DNA from 3 places in the Marinococcus sp. LNSP9103-4 genome. Region 1 is predicted to be linked to each of the others. Evidence: predicted binding sites of a transcription regulator. Region 1 holds the regulator's gene; each other region holds the start of a gene.
What was found. Region 1 encodes CtsR, which represses protease genes until heat stress. Its sites were predicted from a motif close to ATGGTCAATAAAGGTCAAACA; they were not measured.

Region 1 (3,282 bases):
CGACCCCTGCTGGCCTGTGCCGATAAGGGTTTCCACCTCCTGCTGAATCTGGTCTGTATCCAAATTCAGTGCCTGCAGAGCTTTTGCAGCAATGCCCTCACCTTCACGTACTAAACCGAGCAGAATATGCTCTGTTCCTATATTATTATGGCCAAGGCGGATAGCTTCTTCCTGAGCTAGCGCCAGTACTTTTTGCGCTCGTTCTGTAAAACGGCCGAACATCATGTTGCACGCACCTCCTACGCATTAGTAAATCTATAGTTCAAGTTTTATTCTCTCACGGATCACATTTGCCCGTCTTATATCTGCTTCTTCCTGACTCAGTGATTTTCCTGCATACTGCTCAAGAAAACCAGGCTGAGTCAGTAACATAAGTTCATTCAAAATATTACCCGGAATCCCTTTAATTAAATCCAGATCGATACCAAGCCTTACATCTGATAAACGGTTAGCAGCCTCTTTTGTCGTCATTGTCCGGCTGTATGCAAGGATACCGTAGGATCTGAACACCCTGTCTTCGAGCTTTAACCTTGAAGAGCTGAGCAGAGACTCGCGTGCATGGCGTTCTCTTTGAATCACCTGCATTACTACACCGCGCAGATCTTCGATAATATCTTTTTCAGATTTTCCCAGTGTCATCTGGTTGGAAATTTGGAAAAGATTGCCTAGTGCTTCACTGCCTTCTCCGTAAATGCCTCTTACGACCAGGCCAAGCTGGTGAATAGCCGGGAGAATACGGCTGAGTTGATTGGTCCAGACTAACGCAGGCAGGTGTACCATTACTGAAGCTCTCATACCTGTCCCTACATTCGTCGGGCAGCTTGTTAAGTAACCGAGCCGTTCGTCAAACGCATAGGTAAGGTTAGCCTCTGCCCAATCGTCCAGACGGTCAGCTTCATTGTAACATTCTTCAAGCTGCATACCGTTACTCAGACATTGAAGACGCAAATGATCTTCCTCATTAACCATAATACTGATTGATTCATCGTTATTCAAAAGAACAGCACTATGTTCCATATTTTTTATTAAATACGGGCTGACAAGATGCTTTTCCACCAGTACCTGCCGTTCATTCGGACGAAGCTCATTCATATTCAACGCTTCAAGAGAGCCTACTTCTTCTGACTGATTCAACAGAGTGGAGGAAGCATAGCGCAGAAGTGTTGCACTTGCTTCTTCTGAAGCAAAAACAGGAAAGGGGTACTGCTCTATATTACGGGCAAGCCGGATCCGGGTGCTGAGGGCAATATCGCCTTCCGGTCCCGGCCCTTCCTGCATCCACGGACTGATCGCTTCTGAAAAAAAGTGCTCGGATGCCATCAGCTGTCTTCCTCCCTTCCCTGAAACTGCTTTTCAAGGGTACGGATTTCGTCTCTTAATTCCGCAGCTTTTTCAAACTCTTCATTTTGGACGAGAATGTTAATCTGTTGTTTTTTCTCCTCGAGCTCTCTTTGGGCATGCAGCTTCTCGTGCCTGTGTTTTGGGACCTTGCCGGTATGATTGGTATTGCCGCTGTGCACCCGGCGAAAAACAGGCGTCAGCTTCGACTCAAATGCGTGATAGCAATGAGCACAGCCCAATCGGCCGGTTTTAGTGAACTGCTTATACGTCAGTCCGCAGTTGTCGCATGTCAGCGGCCTGTTTGTGTTTGTTTTTTTCGGCTGTTTTTTTTCAGCGTTTCCAGCTGTACTGGGCTGGTCCATGTTTAGTAAGTCCGACAATAAATCCTGGATGGTATAGCCGCCCGCAGCCGACATGAAAGAATGCTCTGTTTCAGAGGATTCCCCCTGTTCTTTGGCACACTCTTCGCATAAATGAAGCTCTGTTTTAGCTCCATTAACGATTTTCGTATAATGCAAAGAGGCCGGACGCTGACCGCAATTCTGGCAGATCATATATCTTCCCTCCCTTATTCATAGCGCAGACTTTCTATCATAGCTTGCATAATCCGCGCACGAACAATATCCCTTTCTTCTGGATACTTTAAGGCCAGTATAGACCTATCAACTGCCGCAAGCATCAAATTTGCTTCACGCTTATTCACCACGTTTTCCTCAAACAAACGCATAATAACGCTCTCTGCTGTTCTTTGGTCAATACCGTGCCCTACAAGATCTGAAACTTGCCGAAGCAGTTCTGCGTGATCTGAAATTTTAGCCCTTGTAATTCGTATATACCCGCCACCACCACGTTTACTCTCTACTACATAGCCTTTTTCAATAGTAAAACGCGTGCTTATGACATAGTTAATCTGGGAGGGGACACACTCAAAGCGCTTTGCAAGTTCACTTCTTTTAATTTCAATTAGATCCTGTTCACTCTGTGTTAAAATTTGTTTCAAATAATTTTCAATAACATCAGACATGCTTTTCATTCCCGCGACCTCCTCTCCGCCCCGGTTCGTCTTGCTATTATCAAAAAATTGATTTTGACTATCTTTGACTATAATATATAATATTATTCAACTGTTTTCAAGCTAGAGACGAGCAAAATGAAAAATCCGTCCTGCAGTATGTTACTCATAGGACGGATTAAGCTCTATTTCTTTTATGCTTTCTATTTTATATAAAGACTCATACAGTTCTGTTTCAGCTATCCCCTCCGGCAGTTGAACTTTAATATAATAATGAAGCAGAGGGGCTTCGTCTTCATCAAATTCCTTGCCCTTTATTTTTTGAACTTGAACTTCCATGCTTTCCAGACGTTGAATCGTCTCGCCGAGCTCATTTGCCTCTTTGTTCATAGCTATAAACAATACGTCCGTATCAGAAACGTTTTTAAACCATTTGTCTACGTGGTTTAAAAAGATAAGACTTGTCAATACAAGAACTGTAGCGGCAATACCAGCAAAAAACATGCCTGCTCCTATAGTCAAGCCGATAGCAGCGACTATCCAGATGGAAGCAGCAGTAGTCAGCCCCCGGATAGAAGCACCCTGGACTATAATGGTACCAGCGCCGAGGAAGCCAATACCACTTATTACATAAGAGGCCAGACGTGAAGGATCATAAGCAACCAAATCCCCGTTTTGGTTTAAATAATCCTGAAAGCCAAATAACGCAAGCAGCATCACTAAACAGGAACCGGTCCCAACCAGCATGTGGGTCCGAAAACCAGCTGGATGGCCTTTCGATTCACGTTCAATTCCTATTACTCCCGCCAAAAAGGCAGCAAGAATTAAACGAATGAGTATCGTAATTGATTCATATTCCATCCACTGCTCCACCTGAGTCACATCCTTTCATTTATTATACCTTATCTTTTTTACTTTGTTTAACGCTT
Region 2 (3,282 bases), on a different contig from region 1:
AGATACGAGCGCCAAAGCGGAACTGGCAGCATTAATCAGAATGAACGGTTCAATTTCATTTGGCAACGGCCAGCTGATTTTGGACGTTTCCACTGAAAATGCCGCCATCGCACGACGGATCTATTCGTTAATCAAGCGCATCTACAAGGATATGGTGATTGAACTGCTTGTGCGGAAAAAGATGCGTTTAAAAAAGAATAATGTCTACGTAGTCCGGATGGCCGAAGAAACGAAAGAGATGCTGAGCGACCTTGCCATTATGGAAAACGGCTACCAGTTTAACCGGTCGATCGCGAGAGACGTGATTCCAGACACGGACAGCCGCCGGGCGTATTTGCGCGGAGCTTTTTTAGCCGGCGGCTCGGTCAATCATCCGGAAACTTCTTCGTATCATCTTGAAATTTATTCGATGTATGAAGAGCATAACCGGGCACTCCGGGAGCTGATGGAAACGTTCGGGCTCACATCGAAAAGCCTTGAACGGAAAAAGGGCTACATTCTTTATATTAAAGAAAGCGAAAAGATTACCGAGTTTTTAAATATTATCGGTGCGCACCAGGCGCTGCTTTATTTTGAAGACGTACGGATTATGAAAGACATGAGGAATTCGGTGAACCGCCTGGTGAACTGTGAAACAGCGAACTTAAACAAAACCGTGGGAGCCGCATTAAGGCAGGTGGAAAACATTCAGCTTGTCCAGGCAGAAGTCGGACTCGAAAACCTTCCTGAAAAAATCAGGGAAATGGCAATCCTGCGTGTCCAGCACCAGGACGTCACGCTGAAGGAGCTCGGGGAAATGGTGCCGAGCGGAAAGGTGAGTAAATCCGGTGTGAACCACCGTCTCCGCAAAATTGATCAGATCGCCGAGCGTATTCAAGCCGGAAAGCCGCCGATTCCAGAAAAAATATAATCGCTAAAGGCAGGCGCCTGCGGCAGCAGAGGCTTCTTCTGCTCCTGCAGGCGCTGTATTACAGCAGTCATTAAAGCGCTTGCTTGAAAAACGTTCTAAATTGAATTACGTTATGTGTATATGAAAAGCGGGTACCGGTTGAAGACAGACAGAGAAAGGAAGATAGTAACTATGGTCGAAAAAACAGTGGAAGTAAATTTGCGTACAGGGCTTCAGGCCCGGCCGGCAGCGTTATTCGTCCAGGAGGCGAACCGGTTTCATTCCAATATTTTTCTTGAAAAGGATAATAAAAAAGTGAATGCCAAGAGTATTATGGGTGTTATGAGCCTTGCGGTGCGCACCGGAGCCTCGGTAAAGCTTTTAGCCGAAGGGGCGGATGAAGAGGAAGCGGCCGAATCATTGACGGAATTCATGAAAAAAGAAATGTGAACATAAAAAATCAGGACGGCGCGATGCCATCCTGATTTTTTGTGTCTTACTGACCCATAACCTGGTCTACAAGACCGTATTCTTTTGCCTGTTCCGCACTCATGAAATTATCACGGTCCGTGTCGCGCTCGATGACTTCAAGCGGCTGTCCGCTGCGGTCTGCAAGAATCTGGTTGAGTTTTTCCCGCATTTTGATGATGCGGCGGGCGTGAATTTCAATGTCCGCAGCCTGTCCCTGGGTGCCGCCGAGTGGCTGGTGAATCATTACTTCACTGTTTGGAAGAGCATAACGTTTGCCTTCCTGGCCAGCTGTGAGAAGAAAAGCACCCATCGATGCTGCCATTCCGACGCAGATCGTAGAAACCTGCGGTTTAATATGCTGCATTGTGTCATAAATAGCCATGCCGGCTGTAATAGAGCCGCCCGGACTGTTGATATAAAGAGAAATATCCTTCTCCGGATCGTCGGCTTCAAGGAAAAGAAGCTGTGCTACGATCGAATTGGCCACATTGTCATCAATGCCTGAACCAAGCATAATGATGCGGTCCTTCAACAAACGCGAATAAATGTCATATGCGCGTTCGCCACGGTTGGTTTGTTCAATAACTGTTGGTATCAAGTTCATGAAAAGCGTCCTCCTTTAATGAAATGTATGACTACATTCATGGTAGTTGTGTGGAAAATATTTTTCCTTCCGCGTTGCTGTTATTATCATAACTCTTTGGTCAATTAAGGTCAAATAAAAAGTCTGACCCTATCCCACATAGCTACACGTCAACTTCCATTCCCTTTATTTTCACAAACATAAACGTTACGTGCAAATGTTTCACTTCCATATAAATTTTAATTTAGATGAAAAATGATCTGACAAACAAATAGAAGGGGCAAATCTATTTTTATATAATGACAGCAGGAGAACAAGAAAAAGGGATCGATTCATGAAAGAAAAATATGATATGATGTAAGAAAGCGTTTTCAAAAAAGGAGGTGGAGATAATGGGATTGGGGCTTGAATTGCAGCAGAAGCAGGAAATGAGTTTGGTGATGACGCAGGAGTTAAAGCAGGCAATTGCCCTGTTGAAGCTGTCTTCCCAGGAATTATCCGATTATCTGCAGGAAGAAGCGATGGAAAACCCTTTAATGGATTTAACCCTCCCTTCTATTACGGACGGAGCGTCACTTTCTGCCTCCCGGTCCGCTGATCCGGTCCACAATTCAGCGTCCATGGGTGAACAGCTGGACTGGCGTGAACCGTCGGAGGAAACTCTCGAAGAGGCGCTTAGGGAGCAGATTGTATGCGGAGCTTATAAAGAAACTGCCCGGGAAATACTTTTATTTTTAGCTGGAAGCGTTGACGAGCGCGGATACTTAGAAGACATCGAATGGGAGATGGAACGGAAATTCGGGCTGGACAGAGAAGAAAGCGAGCAGTATATTTCGATGCTTCAACAGCTCGAACCGGCAGGGATCGGGGCCAGGGATTTAAAGGAATGTCTTCTTCTGCAGCTCGAACGCTGCCTGGATACAGATCCATATATTGACCAGGTCGTAGCTGAAGATCTCGAAGCGCTGGGGTCGAAAAAATGGCGCTACCTGCAGCAGAAGTATCAGCTCACTAAAGAGCAGCTGCAGGAAATCTATACCTGCCTCCAGAAGCTTTCCCCGCATCCGGGAGATTCCTACCGGCAGGAGAAAACAGTTTCTGTATCGCCGGATGTCCGCGTGGAGGAAATCGACGGAGAATGGGTGGTCACGATTTTGAATGACCGGCTTCCCGAGCTGCAGATGAATGAAAAATACTGGCGTCTTTTGCAGCAGGATACCGATGAAGAAGCCAGGCAGTATGCTATGGAAAAATATAAGCAGTTTCTTTGGATTGTTAAAAGCGTCGAACAGCGCCAGCAGACGCTGCAAAAAGTATCGGAAGTGATCGTCGAAGCGCA
Region 3 (3,282 bases), on a different contig from region 1:
CGTGAAAAGAAAAGACTAAGCGGAAGGGAGTTTATAGTCAGAGTACGTGATTTTTATATTTTAAAAGCTACAGGAAACACATTGATAACATTTCCATATTTAGGTATTATCATTTTTATACTTCAATATTATTGGAAAAGAGAGATCTGCGTTGACTAAATTCCAGGCACTGCACACAAACATTAAAATACGTCTTATTACTGATTTTTCTATGGAATTTGTATTGATGGCCATTCTTCCGTTTATGGCGGTATATTTCAGCAGTCATCTCGGAGCCGGCACCGCCGGTCTTTTGCTCGCATTCACTATGGCCGCAGGCATCGGAATTGGTTTATGGACCGGACATTTATCGGATCTCATCGGCCGAAAGCGAATTATAGTTACCGCTCAGGGGCTGCAGGTATTGAGCCTTGGTGTAATGGCCCTGGCAAGCTCTCCCATATTAGAATCTGTATGGCTTACATTTGCAGCTTTTCTTATCGCTAACGCTTGTTTTAACGCTGCTGACCCGCCATCCGAAGCAATGATTATTGATTACAGCTCTGAAGCAGAGCGCCCTTACGTTTACCAGCTTGCCTACTGGCTTGGCAATGTAGCATACGCCTTTGGTGCAGTTATTGGGGGACTGTTTTTCGAAAGCGGGCGCTTTTATTTATTTGTTGCTTTATTTCTCGTGAGCATATGTATCTGGTACGTCGTCGCATTTAAATTAAAGGAAAAACAACAGACCGTTCCGTTTTCCAGGAACCTCTCCCGGCAGATTCAGGTACCGCTCACTATATGGAAGCGGTATGCAGCCGTATTGAAGGACCGTCGATTTCTTTTCTTTTTAGTAGGGACTGTATGTATTGCCAGCCTGGAATTTCAGCTGGATAAATACGTGGCCGTGCGTCTGGATGAACAATTTCATATGATGCTGGGCGGGTTTGAACTCACGGGCGTACGAATGTTCAGCCTTATTATGTTTATTAACACCCTCGGCGTTGTATTCTTTACTATGCCGGTTTCGGCCCGGGTTTCCTCCCTCGATTATAAAAAAGTTCTGGCCGCCGGGCTCGGTATTTACACCCTCGCCTTCGGTTTTTTCGGATTCAGCACTTCATTTTTAGTCCTCATCCTAGCTGCTGCAGCCTTTACTCTGGGAGAGATCATTTATATTCCGGTCCGCCAGACTATCCTCGCTGGCATCGTTCACGATGATTCCCGCGGTTCTTATATGGCCATGGAGTCAATGATGTATAATACCGCTCTTCTCCTCAGCAGTTTTATGCTTACCGCAAGTGCCGTCATTCCTGCTGCAGGAATGTCGACACTGTTCGTTCTCCTGGGAGTTGTTGGTCTTATCAGCTACCGGCTCTGCCTTCCATTTAAAAAAAGCGGGAAAGCTTATGTGTCTTGATCCGCGTGTCTTCGAATCATTATCCGCTCATTTTTTTGGCCGGTGCAGATGGACTGTCAGCGCAGGGATATCTACACGGAGCAGTGTCCACCGGAACAGTTTTACCTTTAGCTCTCCGGCCACACTCACTGCTTCCACCGGATTCCCATTTTCAATTTTTCGTTTTACCTCCACCGGGCGCCCCCTCTCGACTGGAAATGTTCTTCTTGGCACCGGACGGCTTTCTCCAAACAAATGTCGTGGTTCTGATAATCTGTATGTTTTAGCGGGTGAACGCTTTTCATTGTTTCTCATTTCGCTTCGTCCTTTCTAAACATTTTCGTTTCTTTTCCTTTCCCTTTTTCCCTGCAAACCTTTTCTGCTTTTCTTCCCTTGAAGTCAATTTTTTTATTGGTCAGAGATGTTTAGACTTTCGCAAAAACGTTAATACATTCTTTACCGTTTTTTCACAGATGCCATCCGAGCATATTTCTTGAATTTCTCTTCCCTATTTCCTACTATGTAGGTGTAAATCAATTGGTCAGAGAAAATCAAACTTATCTCTTGCATTATACGGGAAGCGGGTATATAATACTGTTACAAGGTCAAAGATAGTCAAAGTCAATGAAATAATTCTGACCTTCCGAAGATGAAAATGAACGATGCACACGTCAATAATACTACTTTAAAATAAGGAGGTTCGGTTCAGTATGATGAGATGTGAACATTGCGAACAGCGTCCAGCACGCATTGAACTGAACATGAATGTTAATGGAAGTCATCAAAAAATGCACCTCTGTGAACGGTGCTATAGAGAAATTCGTCAAAATATGAATCAGCCATCCGGCCAGGGCGGCTTCGGTGGCTCCCAGTCCCCATTTGACCAATTCTTCAACAACATGATGAGCGGCGGAGCAGAACAAGGCTCCAGTCAGGGTCAGGAACAGGCTCAATCCGGCGGCGGCCAGGGCGGAGGTCTTCTTGACGACTTAGGTAAAAACCTGTCTGATGTTGCACGCGCCGGCCTCATTGATCCAGTCATCGGCCGCGATAAAGAAGTTGAGCGGGTCATTGAAACATTGAACCGCCGCAATAAAAACAATCCGGTTCTTATCGGTGAACCTGGTGTCGGTAAAACAGCCATCGCCGAAGGCCTCGCCCTCCGCATTTCTGAAGGCGACGTGCCAAACAAGCTGAAAAATAAAAGCATCTACCTGCTCGACGTTACTTCCCTTGTAGCAAATACCGGGGTGCGCGGCCAGTTTGAAGAACGCATGAAACAGCTGCTGAAAGAGCTGCAGGAACGCCAGGACGTCATCGTCTTTATTGATGAGGTTCACCAAATCGTTGGCGCAGGTTCGGCAGAAGGTTCTTCGGACGCCGGCAATATTATGAAACCGGCGCTCGCCCGGGGAGAAATTCAGCTGATTGGTGCAACAACACTCGCAGAGTACCGCAAAATTGAAAAAGATGCAGCGCTTGAACGCCGCTTTCAGCCGGTCATGGTTAACGAACCAAACCTCGAAGACAGCGTAGCGATCTTAAAAGGCCTGCAGGCAAACTATGAAAAATTCCATCATGTGGCTTTTACCGATGAAGCACTTGAAGCCTGCGTTAATTTATCCAACCGCTATGTACAGGACCGGTTCCTGCCGGACAAAGCTATCGATTTAATGGATGAAGCAGGCTCCAAAATAAACCTCGCTCACAGCGATGATGACAGCGAATCCCTGCAAAGCCGCCTCGAGCAGATTGCTGCGGAAAAAGAACGCGCCACTCAGCAGGAGGATTACGAACGTGCAGCTAAGCTTCGCGACGAAGAGGCTAAGCTGCAGGAGCAGGTTAAGGAAGCCGAACAAAACGGCAATATCCAAAAAGAAACACCAACCGTTGATGTAGAAACG

Region 2: clpP (ATP-dependent Clp endopeptidase proteolytic subunit ClpP) is a predicted target of CtsR. The motif match lies at 2,061-2,081, and genes of this name have one in related genera.
Region 3: ACTRXG_RS07340 (ATP-dependent Clp protease ATP-binding subunit) is a predicted target of CtsR. The motif match lies at 1,916-1,936, and genes of this name have one in related genera.

The regions. Positions count from the first base shown of each region.
Region 1 is NZ_JBQLIA010000020.1:125-3,406, reverse strand. Features, by position in the region: gene clpC (ATP-dependent protease ATP-binding subunit ClpC) at 1-225, opposite strand, end outside; gene ACTRXG_RS12755 (protein arginine kinase) at 256-1,320, opposite strand; gene ACTRXG_RS12750 (UvrB/UvrC motif-containing protein) at 1,320-1,895, opposite strand; gene ACTRXG_RS12745 (CtsR family transcriptional regulator) at 1,910-2,374, opposite strand; gene ACTRXG_RS12740 (MgtC/SapB family protein) at 2,516-3,214, opposite strand.
Region 2 is NZ_JBQLIA010000026.1:33,650-36,931, reverse strand. Features, by position in the region: gene whiA (DNA-binding protein WhiA) at 1-910, shown strand, start outside; gene ACTRXG_RS14535 (HPr family phosphocarrier protein) at 1,082-1,339, shown strand; gene clpP (ATP-dependent Clp endopeptidase proteolytic subunit ClpP) at 1,386-1,964, opposite strand; gene rpoN (RNA polymerase factor sigma-54) at 2,336-3,282, shown strand, end outside.
Region 3 is NZ_JBQLIA010000007.1:128,818-132,099, forward strand. Features, by position in the region: gene ACTRXG_RS07330 (MFS transporter) at 152-1,399, shown strand; gene ACTRXG_RS07335 (hypothetical protein) at 1,427-1,573, opposite strand; gene ACTRXG_RS07340 (ATP-dependent Clp protease ATP-binding subunit) at 2,092-3,282, shown strand, end outside.